3 regions of the Rhodococcus mengyinensis genome follow, and region 1 is predicted to be linked to each of the others. Evidence: riboswitches for the same ligand, from Rfam matches in the RefSeq annotation. Region 1 holds a riboswitch; each other region holds the start of a gene.
The links. A riboswitch is a leader RNA that binds a small molecule or an ion and turns the genes downstream of it on or off. The one in region 1 is predicted to bind S-adenosylmethionine.
Positions count from the first base shown of each region.

Region 1 (7,536 bases):
CTACGTGGGTGCCAACTACGTGCGTCTCGACAATCTCCTCGGGTTCGGCGAATACACCGTGCACCTCGAATCGGAGACGTCGGGCGGCATCTTCACCAATGCGGAAGTCACGTACCGCGGCGTGCCGGTCGGCCGCGTCGGGGACATGTCCCTGACCCCGGACGGCGTCGTCGTCGAACTGAGGATCGACACGAGCGCGCCCGACATTCCCGCGTCCGCGAAAGCCGTCGTGGCCAACAGGTCGGCGATCGGCGAGCAGTACGTCGACCTTCGGCCCGCCACCGATCGCGGGCCGTACCTGACGGACGGGTCCCGAATCGCCGCCGCCGACACCTCGACGCCGGTGCCCGTCGAAGAATTGCTCGCCAGCACACAGGGATTGACGAAATCCGTGCCGATCGACGCGCTCCACACCGTCGTGACGGAACTCGGTGCGGCGTTCGACGGCAAGGGCGAAGACCTTCAGTCGCTCGCGGACTCGTTGTCCGGGCTGTCGGCGTCGGGATCCGAATCGCTCGACCGGACACTGGCTTTGGTGCGCGACGGTCGAACTGTACTGGATACGCAGTCCGAACAGTCGTCGGCGATCAAGGATTTCAGTGCCGACCTGGACTCGCTCGCGGATCGTCTGCGCAGCAGCGACCCGGACGTCCGGCGGCTGATCGACAACGGAAATCCGGCGAGCGATCAACTGGGGCAACTTGTCTCGGAGACCGGACCCGGTGCCACGACGAACCTCGCCAACCTGTCCGCCACGGCGAAGGTGATCTCGGTGCAGGCCACCGCCCTGCAGACGCTGTTCGTGTATCTGCCCGGCGTGGCGGCCGCGTCTTCGACCATTGCGCCCGACGACGGAACCGTTCACCTGGGTCTGGTGGCAGAGACCAACAATCCGCCGTCGTGCACCGTCGGCTACGAGGGCACCCAGGCGATCCTCCAGGAGATGAAGCGGAACGACCCGAACTTCGACGACACGCAGCAGGACTTCCCGCAGAACACTGCCGCGTCCTGCGAAGCCCCGCAGGGCAGTCTCACCGGCGTCCGCAGTGCGAACCGGATCGTGTTCGGCGACCCCGCCACCGTTCAGCCGTGGGACTCCACGCCCAAGAAGGACCCGAACAGGCTGGACCTCAACCCGATTGCGAATCAGCTCGCCCCGCTCCTCGGGGTGACTCTCAACTGACGCGAGTTCTCGGTCCCGGATCCGGGACCCTCCGGGTTTCGGGTTGACAACTGCGCGCCGATCCTGCAATCTTCGAAACAGGTCACGAGTACCAGCGTCAAGCCCCGGCTAGCTGGTCGGCAACCCTCCACCGCGGCGGGGTGCTCCGGGTGACGACCAGGCTGAGGTCCATACCGGACCCGGCAAGCGCGGACTCCGAGAGGGCACCGACCCTGCGACGAGTCCCTGACTACGAGGGATGTCGTGATGACTGCTGTACTGACCGCTGACGTGTGTGTTGCCCCCCTGGCCCAGGTTTCGGGCTCCGACCTGCGGGTTCCGCTCGTTCAGGGCGGCGACTGTGCCTACGTCAACTTCGACTACGCCGCCAGTGCGCCGGCGTTGGCGCAGGTGACCGACCGGATCGGGGCACTGCTACCGACGTACTCCAGCGTGCACCGCGGCGCCGGCTACGCGTCGCGGGTCTCGACCGAGTGCTACGAGAAGGCCCGCGACTCTGTCGCCCGGTTCGTCGGAGCGGGGGAGGACCAGGTGGTGGTCTTCACCCGGAACACGACCGACTCGCTGAATCTGCTGGCCGGCTGCGTCCCCGGCAGCACCGTCGTCCTCGACATCGAGCACCATGCGAACCTGCTGCCGTGGAAGAACTCTCGCGTCGTGAGGGCGGCGGACACGCTGGAGGAGACGGTCCGCCTGCTCGTCGCAGAACTGTGCTCCAAGCCCACCGCCCTGCTCGCGGTGACGGGTGCATCCAACGTGACCGGCGAGGTTCTGCCGATCGCCGCCCTCGCCGAGGTGGCGCATCGTTGCGGCGCACGGATTCTCGTCGACGCCGCTCAGCTCGCGCCGCACCGGCGCATCGACGTCGAGGAGTGGGGCGTCGACTACCTCGCGTTCTCCGGGCACAAGCTGTATGCCCCCTTCGGCGCCGGTGTGCTGGTGGGCCGCCGGGACTGGCTGGACGCCGCCGAGCCCTATCTCGCAGGCGGCGGGGCGGTCCGGAACGTGACCGTCGAATCGACCCAGTGGGCGCCCGCCCCTGCCCGGCACGAGGCCGGAACCCCCAACGTGCTCGGCGCGGCGGCGCTCGCCGCCGCGTGCGATGCACTGTCCGAGCTGGACTTCGGCACGGTGGCCGCACACGAGGCGGCACTCACCGGCCGGCTCCTGGACGGCCTCGGCTCCGTCGACGGCCTGGACTTCCTGCGGCTGTGGTCGGACGCCCCCGACACCGTGGGGATCGTGACATTCACGATCGACGGGTTCGAGCCGGGAGAGATCGCCGCCTACCTCTCCGCCGAACATGGAATCGGAGTTCGCGACGGGCGGTTCTGCGCCCATCCTCTGCTGGGCCGCCTTGGCAGGCCTGACGGCGCCGTGCGGGTGAGTGTGGGTCTCGGAAGCTGCTCCGAGGACGTGGATCGGCTGGTCGACGCGGTGCGCACCCTGGTGGCGGGCCGCCGGAGCTGGACCTACGCCAAGGAGAGCGGCCAGTGGAATCCGGTGCCGGAGACGCGTTTTTCGCGGGACGCGCTAGTATGACCGCATGGCATCGCAGGCTGGGAGCACAATGATTGCTCACTGGTGCCGTCGGCATGTCGATCTGTGCCGAACCGCCTCGGGTATGTGTTCGAGCTGACCGTTCTTCCAGCTCCGTTTCATTCACACGTCATTCCCGAGGAACCCCTATGTCTCGAGACAATGCCTTCGTATCCCGTCCCCTTCGCGTCGCCGTCGAACTGACCGGCTCCGGCCACCACCCGGCGGCCGAGGGCGCCACCGGCACGCGGCCGATCAACGGCGCGGACTACTGGGTGGACCTGACCGCCGATTCGACGGATCAGCTCGACCTCACGTCGTTCCCGCCGAACGTCGTCCGGATCCGGGCGTCCGATCTGCGTGAGGCGCAGCAGGAACGCGCACGGATCCGCGCCGAACTCGTCGCCGACGGTCGCGACCCCGACAGCGTCACCGTCCTGGTGGACCTCGAGGTGCTCATCGCCGGGGAGGCCCGCGCCGCCCGCAAGGAGCTGGCCCTCCTCGACAGCGCCCTGGCGACGCCGCGTGCTCCGGTGTCGTTGCAGTACATCGGAACTCCGGTCGGCCTCGCCGGACTCATCGCCGACATCCAGGCGGCAGGCGTCGCCGACGGTGTGACCGTGCTGCCGCTGTCGCTGCCCAGGGTCCTGGAGCAGCTCGTCGACGGCACCCTCCCGTGGCTGGAGGAGCGAGGTCTCGTCACCTCCGCCGACGCCGTCGACGAGGCGCTGCGTCGCTTCGACCTCCCCCTCCGCGAGCGGGTACTGGCGTCCTGAACTGGTCAGTTGCCGTTGTTCGCTGAACCGAGCGGAGTGGGCCGGTAGTACCGGCCCTCGTGATACAGCAGGGGAGCCGAAGCGGAGTCGTCGTCTGCCTCGGCATGAACGCGGGTGACGAGGCCGATGACGAGCGTGTGATCGCCGACGGGAATCAGCTGGTCCACGATCACCCGCAACCAGCTGGGAGTTCCGTGGAGGACCGGTTCGCCGGTGTCGAGTCGCGCCCAGAGCGACTCGTCGGAGAACCGCTGGTCGGCGCTTCGGGAGAATCGCTGAGCCAGGTGCTGCTGGTGCTCGCCGAGGAGGTGAATCACCAGCGAATCCGCGGAATGAAGTGCATCGATGCTGGACGACGTGTTCGCGATGTTGAACGACACCAACGGCGGGTCCAGTGAAACCGAGGAGAACGAGGACGCGGTGAAGCCGACCGGGCCGGACCCCGAATCGAGGGTCACGATGGTGACGCCCGCCGGGTGCCGACGCAGGGCTGCGCGGTAATCCTCGGCGCAGATTCCGGGGGCGAGTCGATGGTCGCGTGGGAGGTCCGAACCATCGACGGTTTCGGCGTTCTCGGCTCTGTCGGACAAATCATTCTCCGGGTCGGCCCGTGCGGGCACTGTGTCATTCTCGTTCACGAGATCTGACGTCAACTATAGGGGCGTCAACCGCCCGGGATTCAGTCGACGTCGATCGCCAGGCCCGCGGTGATCCGCACCAACTCGGAGAACGACGTGCGGAAGACCGTGTCCGGGTGCCCGGCGGCCGCCCACAGTTCCGCGTACTCCGACAGGGCGTTGTCGACGTACGTCGGAAGGTTCGTGGGATGTCCGAGCGGGGCAATACCCCCGATCGGCTGTCCGGTCGCGATCCGCACCATGTCGAGGGGTGCCCGGGTCAGATTTCCCTGCAGTCGTTTGCCCGTGTTCGCCAGATCCACCTCGTGCGCCCCCGACACGAGGAGCAGGATCGGATCGTCGTCCAGGAGGAACACCAGCGACTTGGTGATGGCACCGATATCGACCCCCAGAGACTCCGCCGCCTCGGCCGCGGAGTGGGTGGAGTCGGGCTGGGTCACGATCACCCCATGGTGTCCTCGCGCGATCAGAGTCTCGGCGACATGCGCGGCGTGGGGGTGCAGGGGCGTCGGCATGAACCAAGAGTAGGTCCATTCCTCCGGTACGACATCAAGAAGCGTCGTCCGACACGACATCGGAACGGGGCGTAGTCGATTCCGGCTTCCGGAGGCGCCGGGCGGTGAACCCGAACAGCAGTCCGAGCCCGACCACGGAATAGAGCGCGAGGGCGAGCGCGGGCTGTCCGAGCCCCACGTCGTCGAAGTACACGATGCTTCGAATTCCCTCGGTGCCGGCGCCCGGGGTGATCCAGCGTCCGATGGCCGCGTAGAAGGCGGGAATGACGTTCGAACCGAACGCACCGCCGGCGCTGGGATTGCCGAGAATGACGAAGACGGCGATCGCGAGGGGCACCGCAAGGATGCCGACCGAGGCGCGCAACCCCAGCGTGAACACGGCGGTGCCGAAGACGACACCTGTTCCGAGTAGCCACAGCGGGAACCAATGGCCTGCGAACGTGCCGAGCACGTGAGTGGTGATCAGGGCGCCGAGGGCGCCGGACACCACGGCGTAGCCGAACAGGACAGCCGTGTGCACGGTCGCCTGGCGGAGGCTTCGCGGGGCGCCGATGAACAGGCCGATCGCCGCCGCGAGCAGGTAGCCGCCGACCACCCACCCGACCGCGAGATAGAAGCCGGACAGTCCGCGGTTGTCGTGTGCGCCGACCGGAATTTCGTCGCGGACCGTGAACTGGCGACCCTGGCTGTTCTCCACCTGGGCGAAGACCGATTCGAGCGCGCTGGAGATGGAGCTGCCGCCCGCGCTCGCCGTGATCAGGGTGTCGGGGCCGACGGGGTTCATGACGAACGCACCCTGGATCTCGCGGTCGTGGAGGAGCCGCCGGGCTTCCGCGGTGTCCGAGACGACACGGGCGCGCAGCGGCCTGTCGTCGATCGCATCGAGCCGGTCGGCGACCTGCTGGTCCGTGCCTGCGGGCAGTCCCTCCGCCGCGACGACGCCGATCTCGATGTCGCGGGGCGTGGGCTGATGGAACGCGGCCACGTAGCTGAGGATGAAGCCGAGCTGGAGGAGGAGAACGCCGAAGACCAGCGCGACCATCACCTTGGGTGCGCCGTACTTCGAGACCGGGCTGTCGTGGTGCACGGGAGCCGGGGTGGTGGATTCGCTGTCGGTCATGGTCATCGGACGTCCTCGATCCTTGTCAATACCGTGGGTATTGAATACCCTAGGTATCGTGACTGCAGATCGTCAACCGGACAGTCGTCACACCGAATGGGCGCCCACGACGCGTCCCGGTCGTGACGTCGTGCGTCAGCGCCTCCTCGACGCCGCGGCGGAGGAATTCGCCGAGCGCGGCTTCAGTGCGGCCAGGCTCGCCGAGGTGGCCCGCCGGGCCGGATTCACCAAGGGGGCGGTCTACTCGAACTTCGAGTCGAAGCAGGACCTGTTCGCCGAACTTTTCGCCGCGCGCTCACTCGAACTGGCGGGACGGGTCCTCGCCGAGATCGCCGGCATGAACCCCTCGGATGCCGCGGGCAAAGGCGGCGAGGCGATCGCGTCGTGGATGGTGCGCGAGCCGGGATGGTCGCTGCTGGTACTCGAATTCGGCGTACTCGCGGCACGTGACCCGCAGATCGCGCAGGCCTACCTGCGGGAGCGGCGGCAACTGCGGGGAAAGCTCGTCGAACTGATCGGTGAACGCGCGCGGGAGTGGGGGGTCGACGACACGTTCGACGTCCGCACCACGGCCATCTCGCTGATGGCGCTCATCTCCGGTCTCGTGCTCGAGCACTCCGTGGACCCCGAGGAAGTGGATCAGGCGACGATGGGCGCCGCGGTCACCGCACTGTTCGCGGGCGCAGTCGCGAGGGCCGGGCTGACCTGATCTCAGGCGGTGTGCGCGACGACCCCGTCGAGGAATCCGTCGATGTGGGCCCACGTGGAGTCCTTGGCCTTCGGGCCCGCGACGAGCCCGAGGTGGCTGCCCGGCGCGGACTCGAACCGCACCGACGGAGAACCGGTGAACACGTCCGTCGCCGCCCGGACCGACGGGATCGGGGCGATGACGTCCTCGGTGCCGCCGATCGCGAGAACCGGCACCGCGAGATCGGCCGGCGCGATCGCGCCGTTCCGGGTCTGGAAACTTCCCGCGGCGAGCGCGTTCCCGAGGATCAGCTGGGTGCAGACCTGGCGGAAGAACCGGGCCGGATAACCCGGCATGTCGGACATGAACCGGTCGATGGACTCCATGCGCGCGAGGGTCTCGGTGTCGTGCAGGTTCCGGGCGATGAACCACGGCTTGGTGAGCTCGCGCTGAAGCGCGGTGAAGCGGTAGCTCGCCTGGACCAGCGGCGCGGGGAGTCCGCCCATCGCCGAAGTCGCGGTGGTGAGGGGGCGATCGCCGGTGAACCGGCCGACCATCCGCAGCGGCGCGATCATGGTCACCGACTCGTAGTCGATCGGCGTGCCGATCGCCGTCACGGAACCGATCGGCAGATAGTTCCGGCCCGCCGCCGTGAGCAGCGACATCGTTCCCCCGAGGCTCCAGCCGATCAGGTCGACGGGTGCACCGCCGTGGAGTCGGGACACCCGCTCGACCGCCGCCGGGATGAAGTCGTCGATCCAGTCCTCGAACCCGAGGCCGCGGTCGGAATAGCCCATGGTGCCGTAGTCGACGAGATACGCCGCCTTGCCGGAACCGGCCAGGTGCGCGGCAAGGCTCTGGCCCGGCCGGAGGTCGAAGCAGTGTGCGGGCGCCGCGAGCGGGGGCACGAGAAGGACGGGCCGGCCGCCGTCGGTCTCGGTGGTGTCGAACCGGTACAGGTCTTGATGGGGCGCCTCGTGGATGCGCGTCGACGGGGTTCGCTGGACCGGCGCGATTCCGCCGCCGAAGGACAGCCGCCAGGCGTTGCGGGTCAGCGTGTTCAGCGTCGGGTTCCAG
Region 1 covers NZ_JBLWIT010000084.1:73,269-80,804, reverse strand. Annotated here, with positions in the region: gene ACNJ7E_RS15770 (MlaD family protein) at 1-1,183, shown strand, start outside; SAM riboswitch class IV at 1,264-1,378, shown strand; gene ACNJ7E_RS15765 (aminotransferase class V-fold PLP-dependent enzyme) at 1,430-2,725, shown strand; gene ACNJ7E_RS15760 (putative leader peptide) at 2,730-2,822, shown strand; gene ACNJ7E_RS15755 (LLM class oxidoreductase) at 2,872-3,498, shown strand; gene ACNJ7E_RS15750 (flavin reductase family protein) at 3,504-4,013, opposite strand; gene ACNJ7E_RS15745 (YbaK/EbsC family protein) at 4,178-4,651, opposite strand; gene ACNJ7E_RS15740 (ABC-2 transporter permease) at 4,686-5,777, opposite strand; gene ACNJ7E_RS15735 (TetR/AcrR family transcriptional regulator) at 5,770-6,480, shown strand; gene ACNJ7E_RS15730 (alpha/beta fold hydrolase) at 6,483-7,536, opposite strand, start outside.

Region 2 (7,536 bases), on a different contig from region 1:
GCGAGCCTGAGCGACCGGCCGACACTCGCGGTCACCGAGTGGCAGGTCACCGATGCGCTGATGCGGATAAGCGATGCCGTTGCGGCGATTGCACCGGATGTTCGGTGGCGGTGGCATCGCGAACGCAGCCAGGGCGGCGGGTGCCCGGGACCGTATGCGTACACGGAGGGGCAATCCGTCACCACGCCGGTATTGCTGTCCGACACCCCGATCGGCGACGCCGACTGGCCCGCCGTGCTGGCCGCGGCCCGTGCGATCGCCGCCGACGCCGGAATGGACCGGCTCGACGTGCACGCCGACCGACCCGGACACCACGACGTGACGTTCGCCGGTGGCGACGGGAACCGGATCAGGTTCGGGACGTACAGGGCAGCGACGATCAGGGGTATCACGGGCTGCCGCCACCCGTGAGTACTTGTCAACGTCCCGCGGTTAAGAAGTACTCACGGGCGGCGGAGCCGCATCGCCGAACGGATCCGACGTCCGGCCGACCAGGTCGGCGACCGATTTGAGTACCGCGGTGGGACGGTAGGGGAACAGTTCCACCGAATCCCGCGTCGAAATTCCGGTGAGGACGAGGATGGTCTGCAGCCCGGCCTCGAGCCCGCAGACGATGTCGGTGTCCATCCGGTCGCCGATCATCAGCGTGTTCGCGGAGTGCGCGCCGATGGCCCGCAGCGCCGAGCGCATCATCAGCGCATTCGGCTTGCCCACGTAGTACGGGTCGCGACCGGTGGCCCTACTGATCAGTGCGGCAACGGATCCCGTGGCCGGAAGGGAACCCTCCCGGGACGGGCCGGTGGGGTCGGGGTTGGTGGCGATGAAGCGAGCGCCCCTCTCCACCAAACGAATTGCGGTGGTGATCGCCTCGAAGGAGTAAGTGCGGGTCTCGCCGAGGACCACGTAGTCGGGATCGTTGTCGGTGAGGACGTACCCGATGTCGTGCAGTGCGGTGGTGAGCCCGGATTCGCCGACGACGTAGGCGCTGCCGCCGGGGCGCTGGCTCGCCAGGAACGTCGCGGTGGCCAGGGCGGATGTCCAGATCGATTCCTCGGGAATGTCCAGGCCGGTGCGGAGCAGACGGGCGCGGAGGTCGCGCGGAGTCCTGATCGAATTGTTGGTGAGGACGATGAACGGGGTACCCGACTCCCGGAGTTCGGCGAGGAACAGGTCGGCCCCGGGGACCAGGTGCTCTTCGTGGACGAGAACGCCGTCCATGTCCATCAGATAGGTCCAGCCCGGGTGCTCTACGTCTTTGCTCACCGACTCAGTATGAGGGAGCGGGAGGGTGCATGCGCGACTATGCGAGCAGCCGGAACAGGCCGATGAGGCCGACGACGACGATGGTTCCCCGCAATGCGGTCGGCGACAGCCTGCGGCCGTAACGGGCGCCGAGGACGCCTCCGAACAGCGAGCCCACCGCGATCAGGCCGGCGGCCGCCCAGCTGATCCGGTCGAAGGCCACGAGCGTGTACGCGGTCGCGGCGACGACGTTGACGAGGAGCGAGAGCAGGTTCTTCGCGCCGTTCATTCGTTGCAGGCTCTCCGGCAGGATCGCGCCCATCACACCCATCAGCAGGATGCCCTGCGCGGCGGTGAAGTATCCGCCGTACACGCCGACGGCGAACGTCCCGACGGTCAGCAGGGTGAGGCGCGCCGGGCTCAGGCCCGCCTCGTGGCTGCCGCGCTGCTTCGCCCAGGCCTGGATCTTCGGCTGCAGCACCACCAGGATCAGGGCGAGGATCAGCAGCACCGGGACGACGAGTTCGAACACAGTTTCGGGTAGGTGCAGCAGTAGCCACGAGCCGAGAACCGCACCGCACAGCGACGCCGGGATCTGCCACCGCAGCCGCGGTCCCTGCCCGGCCAGTTCCCGCCGGTACCCCCACGTGCCGGACACGCCACCGGCGACCAGGCCGATCGCGTTCGACATCGTGGCGGTCACCGGAGGGAACCCGAACGCCACCAGGGTGGGGAAGGTGATGAGCGTGCCGCTGCCGACGATGGCGTTGATCGCGCCCGCGCCTACACCGGCTACCAGGATCGCGATGACTTCGAGTGGTGTCACCGAGGCGACGTTACAAGGGCCTCGGAAGGCCCGGCGGCCGGGTCACACGACCACGGAGATGCAGGGCCGCACGCCTCATCCAACCGCATGGATCTCCGTCTGTCAGTACTTCTGCGCACGGTGATTCTTGCGGCCGATCGGCACCATTTCCCCTGTGTTGCAGGGAAATACCCCGTGTTGACGGGGTTCGGGAATGCGGCTAGTGTTCGCTTCAACCATCCAGAGCGACCGAGAGACCTGGCTCGTTGACGTCGCAGCAACCCTTCCGAATTCTTCGGGTGCGGGTGCTACCGCCGGGATCGATGGAAGGCAGCACATGAACTACCCCGCGCGCCCTGCGTGGCGCAGACGGCACATCGACCTGTGCCGGACCACCTCCTGCCACTGTTGACGAGGTCTCACAGCACGCTCACCGGGCATTTCGCCCGGTGAGCGCCTGACGCGCGCCCGCATCCCGCGGAAGACGCGCTCTCCTCCAGTCCGGTTTCCAGGTGAAAGGCCGCCTCAGTGATGTCTGTCGTAAGTGGTGAGGGAGCGTGAGCGCCCCCGTTCAGGCGCGTTCGGCCGTGCCCCTCGATTCAGTGCCGTCCGGCGACGGGGACGCCGCGCTGGAAGTGGCGCGGAGGTGGCACCCGTGGCGGTGGGTCGTCAGCGCCGTCGTGCTGGTACTGCTCGCCCAGTTCGTCCACGGCCTCGCGACCAACCCGGGATGGGACTGGGCGACGTTCGCCAAGTACTTCACCGCCGGCTCCGTGCTGCAGGCGCTGTGGATGACGGTGAAGCTGACCTTGTGGGGGACGGTCCTCGGATTCGCACTCGGTGTGGTGCTGGCGGTCAGCCGCTTGTCGCACAACCCGGTGTTGCAGGTGATCGCCTGGGTGTACATCTGGGCGTTCCGGTCGATTCCGCTGATCGTGCAGCTCCTGTTCTGGTTCAACATCACGTACCTGTATCAGACTCTGTCGCTGGGCATTCCGTTCGGTCCGGGCTTCTTCACGTTCGAGGTGAACGGTGTCATCAGCGGCTTCACCGCCGCCGTCATCGGTCTGGCCCTGCATCAGGCCGCGTACTCCGCCGAGATCATCCGCTCCGGCATCATCTCGGTGGACCACGGGCAGATCGAGGCGGCGCAGTCGCTGGGCATCCCGCGCCGACGCCAGTTCTTCAAGATCGTTCTGCCCCAGGCGATGCGCGGCATTCTGCCGAACGCCGCGAACGAGGTGATCAGCCTGTTCAAGGGCACCTCGATCGTGTCGACGATGGCAATCGCCGAACTGTTCTACCAGGTTCAGGTGATCTTCGGCCGCAACGGCCGCGTCGTACCACTGCTGATGGTCGCGACGATCTGGTACATCATCCTGACCACGCTTTTGTCGATCGGCCAGTACTACGTCGAGCGGCACTACGCGCGCGGATCGGCACGGGCGCTGCCGCCGACTCCGTGGCAGAAGCTCACCCGGAAGTTCGCCGAGATCCGTGACGCCGGTGTCTCCGTACCGAGAGGTGCCACGAAATGACAACCGAAGCCCATCCGGCGGAGTACGCGGTGGAAGTTCGCGGAGTCCACAAGTCCTTCGGCGCACTCGAAGTCCTGCGGGGTGTGGACCTGCTGGTCCGCAAGGGCGAGGTGACGGTGATCCTGGGGCCGTCGGGTTCCGGCAAGTCCACGCTGCTGCGCACGCTCAACCACCTGGAGAAGGTCGACCGCGGCACCATCCGCATCGACGGCGACCTCATCGGTTACCGGCGCAAGGGCAGCAAACTGCACGAACTGCGTGAACGCGACATCCTGAAGCAGCGTTCCCGGATCGGATTCGTCTTCCAGAACTTCAATCTGTTCCCCCACCTCACGGTGCTGGAGAACGTGATCGAGGCGCCGGTGTCGGCGCAGGGCCGCGACCGGGCCGAGGTCGAGGCCGAGGCGATTGCGCTGCTGGAACGGGTGGGCGTGGGTGACAAGGCCCACGAGTACCCGCGACAACTGTCCGGCGGCCAGCAGCAGCGGGTCGCGATCGCCCGGGCCCTCGCACTGCGCCCGGCGGTGATCCTGTTCGACGAGCCCACGTCGGCCCTCGACCCGGAACTGGTCGGCGAGGTCCTCGCCGTGATCAAGCAATTGGCACGGGACGGCGCGACCCTCGTGATCGTCACCCACGAGGTGGGCTTCGCGCGGGAGGTCGCCGATACGGCGGTCTTCATGGACGCCGGCGTCGTGGTGGAACAGGGCCCGCCCTCGCAGGTCATCGACAACCCGCAGCACGACCGCACCACAGCATTCCTCTCCCGAGTTCTCTGATTCTCCCCACCTCGGTGTGGATCCCCGAAAGGCACACATGTCCACCGCACGGTTCCGTACGAAAATTCTGGCCTCGGCCCTCACCACCGTCGCGCTGCTCGCCGCCGCGTGCGGGGGCGGCGACGTCGAGGACGAGGGATCGGCGCCGACCTCGGCTGCCGGATACAACCTCACCGCCGACCAGAATCGCATCACCACCGACGAGGTCGAGTCGATCGCCGCGAAGGTCCCCCAGCAGATCCGCGACCGCGGCACGCTCGTCGTGACGGGCAGCGCCGGCTCCGCCCCGCCCCTGCGTTTCTACGCCGACGACGACAAGACGCTCATCGGCTCGGAGACCGACTTCGCGTACCTGATCGGCGACGTTCTCGGGTTGAAGGTCGACCTCCAGGCGGCGGACTGGGCGCAGAACTTCGTCCGCATCGATTCGGGGGAGGCCGACGCGTTCATCTCCAACGTCACCGTCACCGAGGAGCGGAAGGAGAAGTACGACTTCTCGACGTACCGCCTCGACACGGTCGCGTTCGAGACGAAGAAGGACAGCGGCATCCAGATCAAGGAGCCCAAGGACGTCGCAGGTCTGAAGATCGCGGTCTCCTCCGGCACCAATCAGGAAGCGCTGCTGGTGAAGTGGAGTGAGCAGAACGTCGCGGCGGGGCTCGAACCGACCGGCATCACCTACTACCAGAACGTCACCGACTACTACCTGCCCCTCGCGTCGGGCCGGATCGACGCCTACTTCGGGCCCAACCCGTCCTCGTCGTTCCACGTGGCGCAGGCCGGGGAGAGCGAGATCGCCGGAACGTTCTCGGGGGCGGGCGACGCCCTCCAGGGTGAGATCGCCGTGCTCACCAAGAAGGACAACGGACTGGTGACCGCCGTCAACGAGGCCATCAACCACATCATCGAGAACGGTACGTACGCACAGGTTCTCGAACGCTGGAACATCGCGAGCGAGGCCGTCGGCACGTCGGTCGTCAACCCGCCCGGACTCCCGAAGACCAGCTGACAGGAGGACCAGTGACCGAGAGGACCGAATCCGTGCAGACCGTGTTCGTCGATCAGGCCGATCCGCTGGCCGCGCCGCTGCTCGAAGAACTGGCGATCGAGTACAGCACCCGGTACGGGCGCACCCGCGACGAGATCTACGACGATCTCAGCACGTATCCGGCGGAGGAGTTCGCCGCACCGGGTGGCGCGTTGCTCGTTCTGGTCGACGACGGGACGTCCGTGGCGGGCGGGGCCTTCCGCCGCTACGACGACACGACGGCCGAACTCAAACGGATCTGGACCTCGTCGGCTCACCGCCGCCGCGGCCTCGGACGAATCGTGCTGCGGGAGCTCGAGGCCGCGATCGCCCTAGCAGGCTATTCCCGCATCTTCCTCACCACTGGGCCGCGGCAGCCCGAGGCGGTGTCCCTGTACCTGGCCGCGGGGTACACGGCGCTGTTCGACCGCTCCCTCCCACCGCAGGACGTCGGAATCCACGGATTCGAGAAGATCCTGCACACCCCTACCGCTCTGCCTTCCGCCTGGGCCGCAAAGGAGTACGAGTCCGTATGAAGTTTCTGCTGATGAGCCTGATCACTCACCACCCGGACCCGGTGACCGGGGAGAAGATCGGCACTGCGGCCAGGCTGCAGGAGGTCGTGGACTCCGCCGTCCTCGCCGAGCAACTGGGGTACGACGGGTTCGCGGTGGGCGAGCGCCACGAGCATCCCTTCCTGTCCTCGTCCCCGCCCGTGGTGCTCAGCGCCATCGCGGCGCGCACCAGCACGCTGCAGTTGTGGACCGCGGTGACCACGCTGAGCCTGCTCGACCCGGTCCGCGCGTTCGAGGACTACTCGACGCTGGACAACCTGTCGGGCGGCCGGTTGCAGCTCATCATCGGCAAGGGCAACGGCACCGCGCAGGCGGAGTTGTTCCACGTCACCCCGGACGACCAGTGGGATCGCAACCGCGAGGGCTACGAACTGTTCCGGCAGTTGTGGGAGAGCGAGGACGTCACCTGGGAAGGCACGTTCCGGCCGTCTCTCGAGCACGCTGTCGCCCTTCCGCGCCCGCTGCAGCGGCGGATCCGGATCTGGCACGGCAGCGCGACGAGCACGGAATCGGTGGATCTCGCGGCCCGCTACGGTGATCCGATCTTCTCGGCGAACGTCACGTACCCGATCGACTCGTACGCCGAACTCGTCCGGCACTACCGCGAACGGTGGGCCCACTACGGTCATGATCCCGCCGACGCCCTCGTCGGCGCCGGAACGGCCGGGTTCTACGTGACGCCGAACTCGCAGGATGCGCTGGACGTGTGGCGGCCGATTCACGCGGCTCGCCTCGACTTCGCCCGCAGCGCAGGACTTCCGGTGGTGTTCGAGACCGTGGAGGACTTCGTCGAACGCAGCTCCGCACTGATCGGCAGCCCGCAGCAGGTGATCGACAAGGTGCAGCGTTACCACGAGCAGTTCGGCCACGAGGTGATCCACCTGAGCGCCGACCGCGTCGGCAGCGACAAGCAGCACCGCGAAAGCCTGGAGCTGTTCCAGGCCGACGTGGCACCCACGCTGCGTGAGACCATTCCGAGCCGCCCCCTCGCGGCCGGCACCGAGGAGGAAGACGCATGAGCCTGGTTCTGGGCATCGAACTCGACGGCGAGGGTGCGCATCCCGAGGCCTGGCGGCGCGCCGCGCACACACCCGACCGGTTGCTGACCGGGCGAACGGTGGCGGACCGCGTCGCGGCAGCCGAGAACGCCGGCTTCACGTTCGCCTCCTTCGACGATTCGCTGCTGCCGCCCGGCGCCGACGGGGGACCCGTCGGCCGGATCGACGCCGTGAACCGGGCGGCGTTCGTCGCCGCGACCACCAGCACGATCGGACTCGTACCGGTCGTCGGCACCACGTACGCCGAGCCGTTCCACACGTCCTCCCAGCTCGCGACGCTCGACTACGCGTCGCGCGGTCGCGGCGGCTGGATCGCGGCACGCGACACCGACCCGCGGGTCGCGAGCGCACTGGGCCGGGCCGAGGTCACCACACCCGCCGACCTCGCGCGGGAGGAACGGGACGCGATCACCGTGGTCCGGGACCTGTGGGATTCGTGGGAGGACGACGCGGTGATCCGCGACTACGCCACCGGACGTTTCGTCGACCGCGACCGATTGCACTACATCGAC
Region 2 covers NZ_JBLWIT010000012.1:33,603-41,138, reverse strand. Annotated here, with positions in the region: gene ACNJ7E_RS00930 (LppA family lipoprotein) at 1-411, shown strand, start outside; gene ACNJ7E_RS00925 (HAD-IIA family hydrolase) at 433-1,224, opposite strand; gene ACNJ7E_RS00920 (sulfite exporter TauE/SafE family protein) at 1,301-2,068, opposite strand; SAM riboswitch class I at 2,281-2,377, shown strand; gene ACNJ7E_RS00915 (putative leader peptide) at 2,385-2,459, shown strand; gene ACNJ7E_RS00910 (amino acid ABC transporter permease) at 2,605-3,585, shown strand; gene ACNJ7E_RS00905 (amino acid ABC transporter ATP-binding protein) at 3,582-4,364, shown strand; gene ACNJ7E_RS00900 (ABC transporter substrate-binding protein) at 4,402-5,373, shown strand; gene ACNJ7E_RS00895 (GNAT family N-acetyltransferase) at 5,385-5,927, shown strand; gene ACNJ7E_RS00890 (LLM class flavin-dependent oxidoreductase) at 5,924-6,985, shown strand; gene ACNJ7E_RS00885 (LLM class flavin-dependent oxidoreductase) at 6,982-7,536, shown strand, end outside.
Region 2: it holds a riboswitch for S-adenosylmethionine, as region 1 does, so the genes downstream of both, ACNJ7E_RS00915 (putative leader peptide) here and ACNJ7E_RS15765 (aminotransferase class V-fold PLP-dependent enzyme) in region 1, are expected to answer to the same signal.

Region 3 (7,536 bases), on a different contig from region 1:
GCGGCCTCGGTGAGGAACCCGTCGTGGCCGTCCCGTGAGTTGAGGACCCGCAGACCGTCGCAGGTGGGGATGTCGTTGGCCAGATCCTCCTGCAGGCGGATCGGGTACAGGCGGTCGGAGTCGACGCCGCCCACGATGACGGGTGCGGTGATCGTCCCCAGCGCCGCGGCGATGCCACCGCGACCGCGGCCCACGTCGTGCCGGTTCATGGCCTCGGACAGCAGCACGTATGTGCTCGGGTCGAACCTGCCGACCAGCTTGTCGGCCTGGTGCTGGAGGTAGCTCTCGACGGCGTACCGGCCGCCGCGCCACGGGTCCTCGCCGTCCTGCGGCGAGTTCGCGAACCGGGAGTCGAGTTCGGCCTCGCTGCGGTAGGTCAGGTGCGCGATCCGGCGGGCGATGCGCAGTCCGGCCCGGGGGATCCGGCCGGTGTCGTGATAGTCGCCGCCCTGCCAGTCGGGGTCGCTGGTGATGGCCGCGATCTGGGTGGTCTGTGTGCCGATCTGGTCGGCGGTCGCGCGGGCGCCGACCGCGAGAACGAGCGCGGACGCCACCTGGTCCGGGTAGGTGACGGCCCACTCGAGCGCGCGCATTCCGCCCATCGAACCGCCGACGACGGACGCCAGCTTGTCGATGCCCAGCAGGTCGGTGAACTTCTTCTCGGCCGCGATCTGGTCGCGGATGGAGATCTCCGGGAAACGGCTGCCCCACGGGCGCCCGTCCTCGGCGATCGAACCGGGACCGGTGGTGCCGCGGCAGCCACCGAGGACATTGGTCGCGATGACGCACCATTCGTCGGTGTCGATCGGCGCACCCGGACCGACCATCCCGGTCCACCAGCCGGGGGAGGGGTGTTCGTCGGTGACGGGTCCGGTGACGTGCGAGTCGCCGGTGAGGGCGTGCTCGACGAGCACCACGTTGTCCCGGTTCGGGGACAACTCACCCCATCGCTGCACGGCGAGGGACACCGACGGGATCACTGTTCCGCTCTCGAGCTCGAGCGATCCGATGTCGATGGTGCCGAGACGTCCGTCCGCCACGGGCAGGTTCTGTACAGCGCTCACGGTCAAGATGCCGCCGCCGTGAGTCCGGTCTCGATATCGGCGATGATGTCGTCGATCCCTTCGATGCCTACAGCCAGGCGGACCAGTCCGGGGGTGACGCCGCTGGCGGCCTGCTCCTCGGGGGTCAGCTGGGAGTGTGTGGTGGACGCCGGGTGGATCACCAGCGAGCGGACGTCGCCGATGTTCGCGACGTGACTGTGCAGGGTGAGCGCGTTGACGAACTTCTTGCCCGCGTCGATGCCGCCGGCGAGTTCGAACGTCACGATCGCGCCCGCACCCCGCGGCGCGATCTGCTTCGCCCGGTCGTGCCAGGGCGACGACGGAAGCCCGGCGTATCCGACGGACACGACCTCCGGCCGCGCCTCCAGGTACTGGGCGACGGCGGTCGCGTTGGACACGTGCCGTTCCATGCGAAGGCTCAGCGTCTCGAGACCCTGGGCGATGAGGAACGCGTTGAACGGGGAGATCGCCGAGCCGAGGTCGCGGAGCAGCTGCACGCGCGCCTTGAGGGCGAAGGCAGGCGGTCCGAGTTCGGAGTAGACGACGCCGTGGTAGCTCGGGTCCGGGGTGGTGAAGTTGCCGTGGCGGCCCTGGGTCCAGTCGAACGTGCCGCCGTCGACGATGACACCGGCGATCGCCGTGCCGTGGCCACCGAGGTACTTGGTGGCGGAGTGCACCACGATGTCCGCACCGTGCTCGAGGGGGCGGATCAGGTAGGGGGTGGCCACCGTGTTGTCGACGATCAGCGGGAGCCCGTGCTGATGGGCGATCCCGGAGATGCCCGGCAGGTCGAGGACGTCGTTGCGGGGGTTGGAGATGGTCTCGCCGTAGAACGCCTTCGTGTTGTCCCGGATCGCGTCCTTCCACTGCTCGAGGTCGTCGGGGTCCTCGACGAACGAGACCTCGATGCCGAGCTTGGGCAGCGTGTAGTGGAAGAGGTTGTAGGTGCCGCCGTACAGCCGCGGGCTGGAGACGATGTGGTCGCCCGCCTCGGCGAGGTTCAGGATCGCGATCGTCTCGGCGGCCTGTCCGGAGGACAGCAGCAGGGCGGCGACGCCGCCTTCGAGGGCGGCGATGCGCTGCTCGACCGCGTCCTGGGTGGGGTTCATGATGCGGGTGTAGATGTTGCCCGGCTCGGCCAGACCGAACAGCGCGGCAGCGTGATCGGTGCTGTCGAACGTGTACGAGGTGGTCTGGTAGATCGGCAGCGCCCGCGCCTTGGTGGTCGCGTCGGACGTCTGCCCGGCGTGGATCTGCTTGGTCTCGAACGACCAGTTCTCGGTCATGTGCTGTCTACTCCAGTGGTCTGACGAGGCGCGACGGAGTTGCTGGTTCGTTCGCGCGCAGGGCTTGTCTGGGGTCTATCTACGACAACAACAACACATCATGAACCTCCGATGTCGGACCCGCGCTTGTCACCCGACTGTTGTATGAATCAGGGAACCAGGTCATCACCCGGGGCACCCCACCGCGGTGGAGGGTTGCCGGCCAGCTAGCCGGGGCTCGTTGCTGGCACTCATGACCTGGAGTGAATCTTAGCGGCTGGGGTGGAACGACCGGAAACGGCACCGATCAGGGCCACTAGCAGGGAAAAGTTACCCGTGAGTAGGGATGGCCTCCGTGCCCCAGGTGTTGCGAGCGTGGCGCATAGCAGTACGCTTGTCTTGTTTACGTGCGGTCTCCCAGCGGCCGCCTTGACCGTCTACGTTTGAAAAGCGAACCGTTCGCGGACCCACTCACAAAGTGCGACCGCAACCGTGTAACCAGGGAATCTTCCTAGGAGGACGCGAAGCACCCATGTCCAAAATCAAGGTTGAGGGCACCGTCGTCGAACTCGACGGCGACGAGATGACACGCATTATCTGGCAGTTCATCAAAGACAAACTGATCCATCCTTACCTGGATGTGAATCTCGAGTACTACGACCTCGGCATCGAACACCGGGACGAGACCGACGACCAGGTGACCGTCGACGCGGCCAACGCCATCAAGAAGCACGGCGTCGGCGTCAAGTGCGCGACCATCACCCCGGACGAGGCACGCGTCGAGGAGTTCGGTCTCAAGAAGATGTGGCGGTCGCCCAACGGCACCATCCGCAACATCCTCGGTGGGACGATCTTCCGCGCGCCGATCATCATCTCCAACGTTCCGCGACTGGTTCCGGGCTGGACCAAGCCGATCATCATCGGCCGTCACGCCTTCGGCGACCAGTACCGCGCCACCGACTTCAAGGTCCCCGGTCCCGGCAAGGTGATGATCACCTACACGCCCGAGGACGGCAGCGAGCCGATCGAGCACGAGCTGGTGAACTTCCCCGAGGGCGGCGGCGTCGTCCAGGGTCAGTACAACTTCACCAAGTCCATCGAGGACTTCGCGCGCGCCTCGCTCAACTACGGCCTGCAGCAGAACTACCCGGTGTACCTGTCGACCAAGAACACCATCCTCAAGGCGTACGACGGCGCGTTCAAGGACATCTTCCAGCACGTCTACGAGACCGAGTTCAAGTCGGAGTTCGACGCGGCAGGACTCACCTACGAGCACCGTCTCATCGACGACATGGTCGCGTCGGCGCTCAAGTGGGAGGGCGGCTACGTCTGGGCCTGCAAGAACTACGACGGCGACGTCCAGTCCGACACCGTCGCGCAGGGCTTCGGATCGCTCGGCCTCATGACCTCCGTGCTGCTGACCCCGGACGGACAGACGTGTGAGGCCGAGGCCGCACACGGCACCGTGACGCGTCACTTCCGTCAGCACCAGCAGGGCAAGCCGACGTCCACCAACCCCATCGCGTCGATCTTCGCGTGGACCCGTGGACTCGAGCACCGCGGCAAGCTGGACAACACCCCCGACGTCATCGGCTTCGCCCAGAAGCTCGAAGACGTGGTCATCAAGACCGTCGAGGGTGGCCAGATGACCAAGGACCTCGCGATGCTGGTCGGCGGCGACCAGGGCTACCTGACCACCGAGGAGTTCCTCGGTGCGCTGGACATCAACCTCCAGAAGGCCATCGCCGAGCAGTAGGCACCGAGCCACAGCGTTACGAGCGGGACGTCCCCTCACGGGGCGTCCCGTTCGGGGTTTCCGGGCCGGGTGAGTCATCTCACGGTCGCTCGCGGCGCGAAAAGCGGAATCCGGGGAAGAGAATTTCGATGTGGGTCGTTGCGCAACGAGGCGCCGTGCGCCGCGTAGCCGTCTCCCCGCCTAGTCGAAAGTTCTGCTGTGAGCACTTCCACCCCCGTCCGCCCCGAGCACCTCGGTGTCATCGCCCAACATCCGTCCGTCCGCAAGCTCGCCATGATCGCGCTCGCGCTCGGTGGCTTCGGGATCGGGACCACCGAGTTCGTGGCGATGGGGCTACTGCCCGAGATGGCGTCGAGTCTCGGGATCACCGAGCCGACGGCCGGGCACGTCATCTCGGCGTATGCGCTGGGTGTGGTCGTCGGCGCGCCACTCATCGCGGCGTTGACCGCGCGGGTGCCCCGTAAGACGCTGCTGATCGCGTTGATGGCGGCGTTCACGATCGGCAACGCCGCCACGGTGTTCGCGCCGAACTACGGCGTGCTGATGGCCGCGCGGTTCGTGGCGGGCCTGCCGCACGGCGCCTACTTCGGTGTCGCGGCCCTCGTGGCGGCGCACCTCGCGGACCGCGGCCAGCGAGCCAGGGCGGTCGCTCTCGTGATGATGGGACTGTCGGTGGCCAACGTCGTCGGCGTTCCCGTCGCGTCGTGGCTGGGCCAGACGCTCGGCTGGCGCAGCGCCTTCGCGCTCGTGGCCGTGATCGGTGTGGTGACACTGGGCGCGATCTGGTCGTGGGTGCCCGCGCTCGCCGCCATGCGGATGTCGAATCCCCTCACCGAACTCGGTGCCCTGCGCCGCGCGCAGGTGTGGATGACGCTGATCATCGGCATGGTCGGGTTCGGTGGCATGTTCGCCGTCTACACGTACATCAGCACGACGCTCACCGACGTCGCCGGCCTGTCGCGGTCGCTGGTGCCGCTGGCCCTGATGATCTACGGCCTGGGCATGGTCGCGGGCAATCTGATCGGCGGCCGACTCGCCGACCGGGCGCTGATTCCCGGCCTGTTCGTATCGATGACGGCGCTCGGGGTGTTGCTCGGCGTCTTCGTGATCGCCTCCCACAACCCGTACACGGCGCTGCTGCTGGTGTTCTTCGTCGGTGCGGCGGGTGCGTCGATGGTTCCCGGGTTGCAGACCCGGCTGATGGACGTCGCCGCGGACGCCCAGACCCTCGCCGCCTCGCTCAACCACGCGGCCCTCAACATCGCGAACGCGTTCGGGGCGTGGATCGGTGGTGTCGTGATCGCGGCCGGCTACGGCTACACGGCGCCCGCCGCGGTCGGTGCGCTGCTGGCCGTGGCGGGTCTCGTGGTCCTCACCGTGGCGGTCGCGATGGAACGCCGCAGCGCCCGTTCGTCTCGGTAGCCGCGCTGTCGTACGCGTCCGCTACGGTGCTTGCCGTGCCACACATCATCACCACCGTCAATGTCAACGGCGTTCGCGCCGCCGCCCGCAAGGGGCTCACCGAGTGGATCGAGCGCACAGAGGCCGACGTCGTGTGTCTGCAGGAGACGCGGGCGTCCGACGAGCAGCTCGCCGAGACGCTCGCGCCCGCTCTGGAGGGCGGATGGAACCTGGTGTCCGCGGAGCCGTCGTCGAAGGGACGCAACGGCGTCGCGATCCTGTCCCGGAAACCTGCCGACGCCTTCCGCGTCGGCCACGGTGACGACGAGTTCGCGACCGCGGGCCGCTACCTCGAGGCCGACTTCGACGACCTGACCGTCGCGAGCCTGTACCTGCCCTCCGGGGAGGCCCAGACACCGCGGCAGGAGGAGAAGGAGCGGTTCATGGACTCCTTCGCCCGGTACCTCACCGACACCGCAGCGGCCGCCGTCGCGGCAGGCAGGCACGTCGTGGTCTGCGGCGACTGGAACATCGCCCACGCCGAACTCGACCTGAAGAACTGGAAGACCAACAAGAAGAACTCCGGTTTCCTCCCGAACGAGCGGGAGTGGCTCGGCGCCCTGTTCGCCGAGGACGCGCACTGGACCGACGTGGTCCGGCACCTCAATCCCGACGTCGCCGGGCCGTACTCCTGGTGGTCGTACCGCGGGAAGGCGTTCGACAACGACTCCGGCTGGCGCATCGACTACCAGATCGCCACCCGGGAACTGGCTGAGCGGGCCAAGCAGGCCGTCGTCGAGCGCGCCGAAACCTACGACCAGCGGTGGTCAGATCACGCGCCGGTCACCGTCCAGTACCGGTGACGGCCGGTATCTGATTCGTGTCGTCACGGCGCACGTGAAAAGATCAGTACTCATGTCGACCCCTGCAGCTCAGAAACCCATCGCGAAACCGCGGGTGCTCTCCGGCATCCAGCCCACCGCCGACTCGTTCCACCTCGGCAACTTCCTGGGTGCTCTGCAGCAGTGGGTGCCTCTGCAGGACGACTTCGACGCGTTCTACTTCATCCCCGACCTTCACGCGATCACGGTGGCGCAGGACCCGAAGGAGCTGCGCCGTCGTACGAAGATCGCGGCGGCGCAGCTGCTGGCGCTCGGAATCGACCCCGACCGCGCCACGCTGTTCGTGCAGAGCCAGGTGCCCGAGCACGCGCAGCTGGCGTGGGTCCTCAACTGCATCACCGGTTTCGGTGAAGCGAGCCGGATGACGCAGTTCAAGGACAAGTCGGCCAAACAGGGCAGTGAGAACGCGAGCGTCGGCCTGTTCACGTATCCGGTGCTGATGGCTGCCGACATCCTGCTCTACCGTCCGCAGCGGGTCCCCGTCGGCGAGGACCAGCGTCAGCATCTCGAACTGTCCCGCGATCTCGCCCAGCGGTTCAACACCCGGTTCGGGAAGGCGTTCGTCATTCCCGAGGCCCAGATCATCAAGGGCACCGCCAAGATCTACGACCTGCAGGATCCGACGTCGAAGATGAGCAAGTCCGGTCCGAGCCCCGCCGGACTGATCAACCTTCTCGACGACCCCAAGGTGTCGGCGAAGAAGATCAAGTCCGCGGTCACCGACAACGAGCGGGAGATCCGCTACGACCCGCAGGCCAAGCCCGGTGTGAGCAACCTGCTCACCATCCAGTCCGCGCTGTCCGGGACTCCGGTCGAGACGTTGGTGGCCGGGTACGAGGGCAAGGGGTACGGCGACCTGAAAACCGATACGGCAGATGTCCTCGCCGAGTTCGTGACACCGTTGAAAGCGAAGGTGGAAGGGTACCTCTCGGACGAGGCAGAACTCGATCGGATCATCGCAGCCGGTGCTCACCGCGCCCGCGAGGTGTCGTCGCAGACTCTGGCGGCCGTGTACGAGAAGGTTGGGTTTCTGACACCGAAGGGATGAGCACTGTGGCTGACGAACCGAGTTTTCTCGACAGGCAGCGGGCAGCGCGCCCCTGGTTCGACCATCTGATGCGGGCCGCACAGCGGTACCAGCAGCAGAA
Region 3 covers NZ_JBLWIT010000125.1:45,133-52,668, reverse strand. Annotated here, with positions in the region: gene metX (homoserine O-acetyltransferase MetX) at 1-1,070, opposite strand, end outside; gene ACNJ7E_RS28620 (bifunctional o-acetylhomoserine/o-acetylserine sulfhydrylase) at 1,067-2,350, opposite strand; SAM riboswitch class IV at 2,468-2,588, opposite strand; gene ACNJ7E_RS28615 (NADP-dependent isocitrate dehydrogenase) at 2,862-4,085, shown strand; gene ACNJ7E_RS28610 (MFS transporter) at 4,284-5,507, shown strand; gene ACNJ7E_RS28605 (exodeoxyribonuclease III) at 5,543-6,349, shown strand; gene trpS (tryptophan--tRNA ligase) at 6,402-7,436, shown strand; gene yhjD (inner membrane protein YhjD) at 7,442-7,536, shown strand, end outside.
Region 3: it holds a riboswitch for S-adenosylmethionine, as region 1 does, so the genes downstream of both, ACNJ7E_RS28620 (bifunctional o-acetylhomoserine/o-acetylserine sulfhydrylase) here and ACNJ7E_RS15765 (aminotransferase class V-fold PLP-dependent enzyme) in region 1, are expected to answer to the same signal.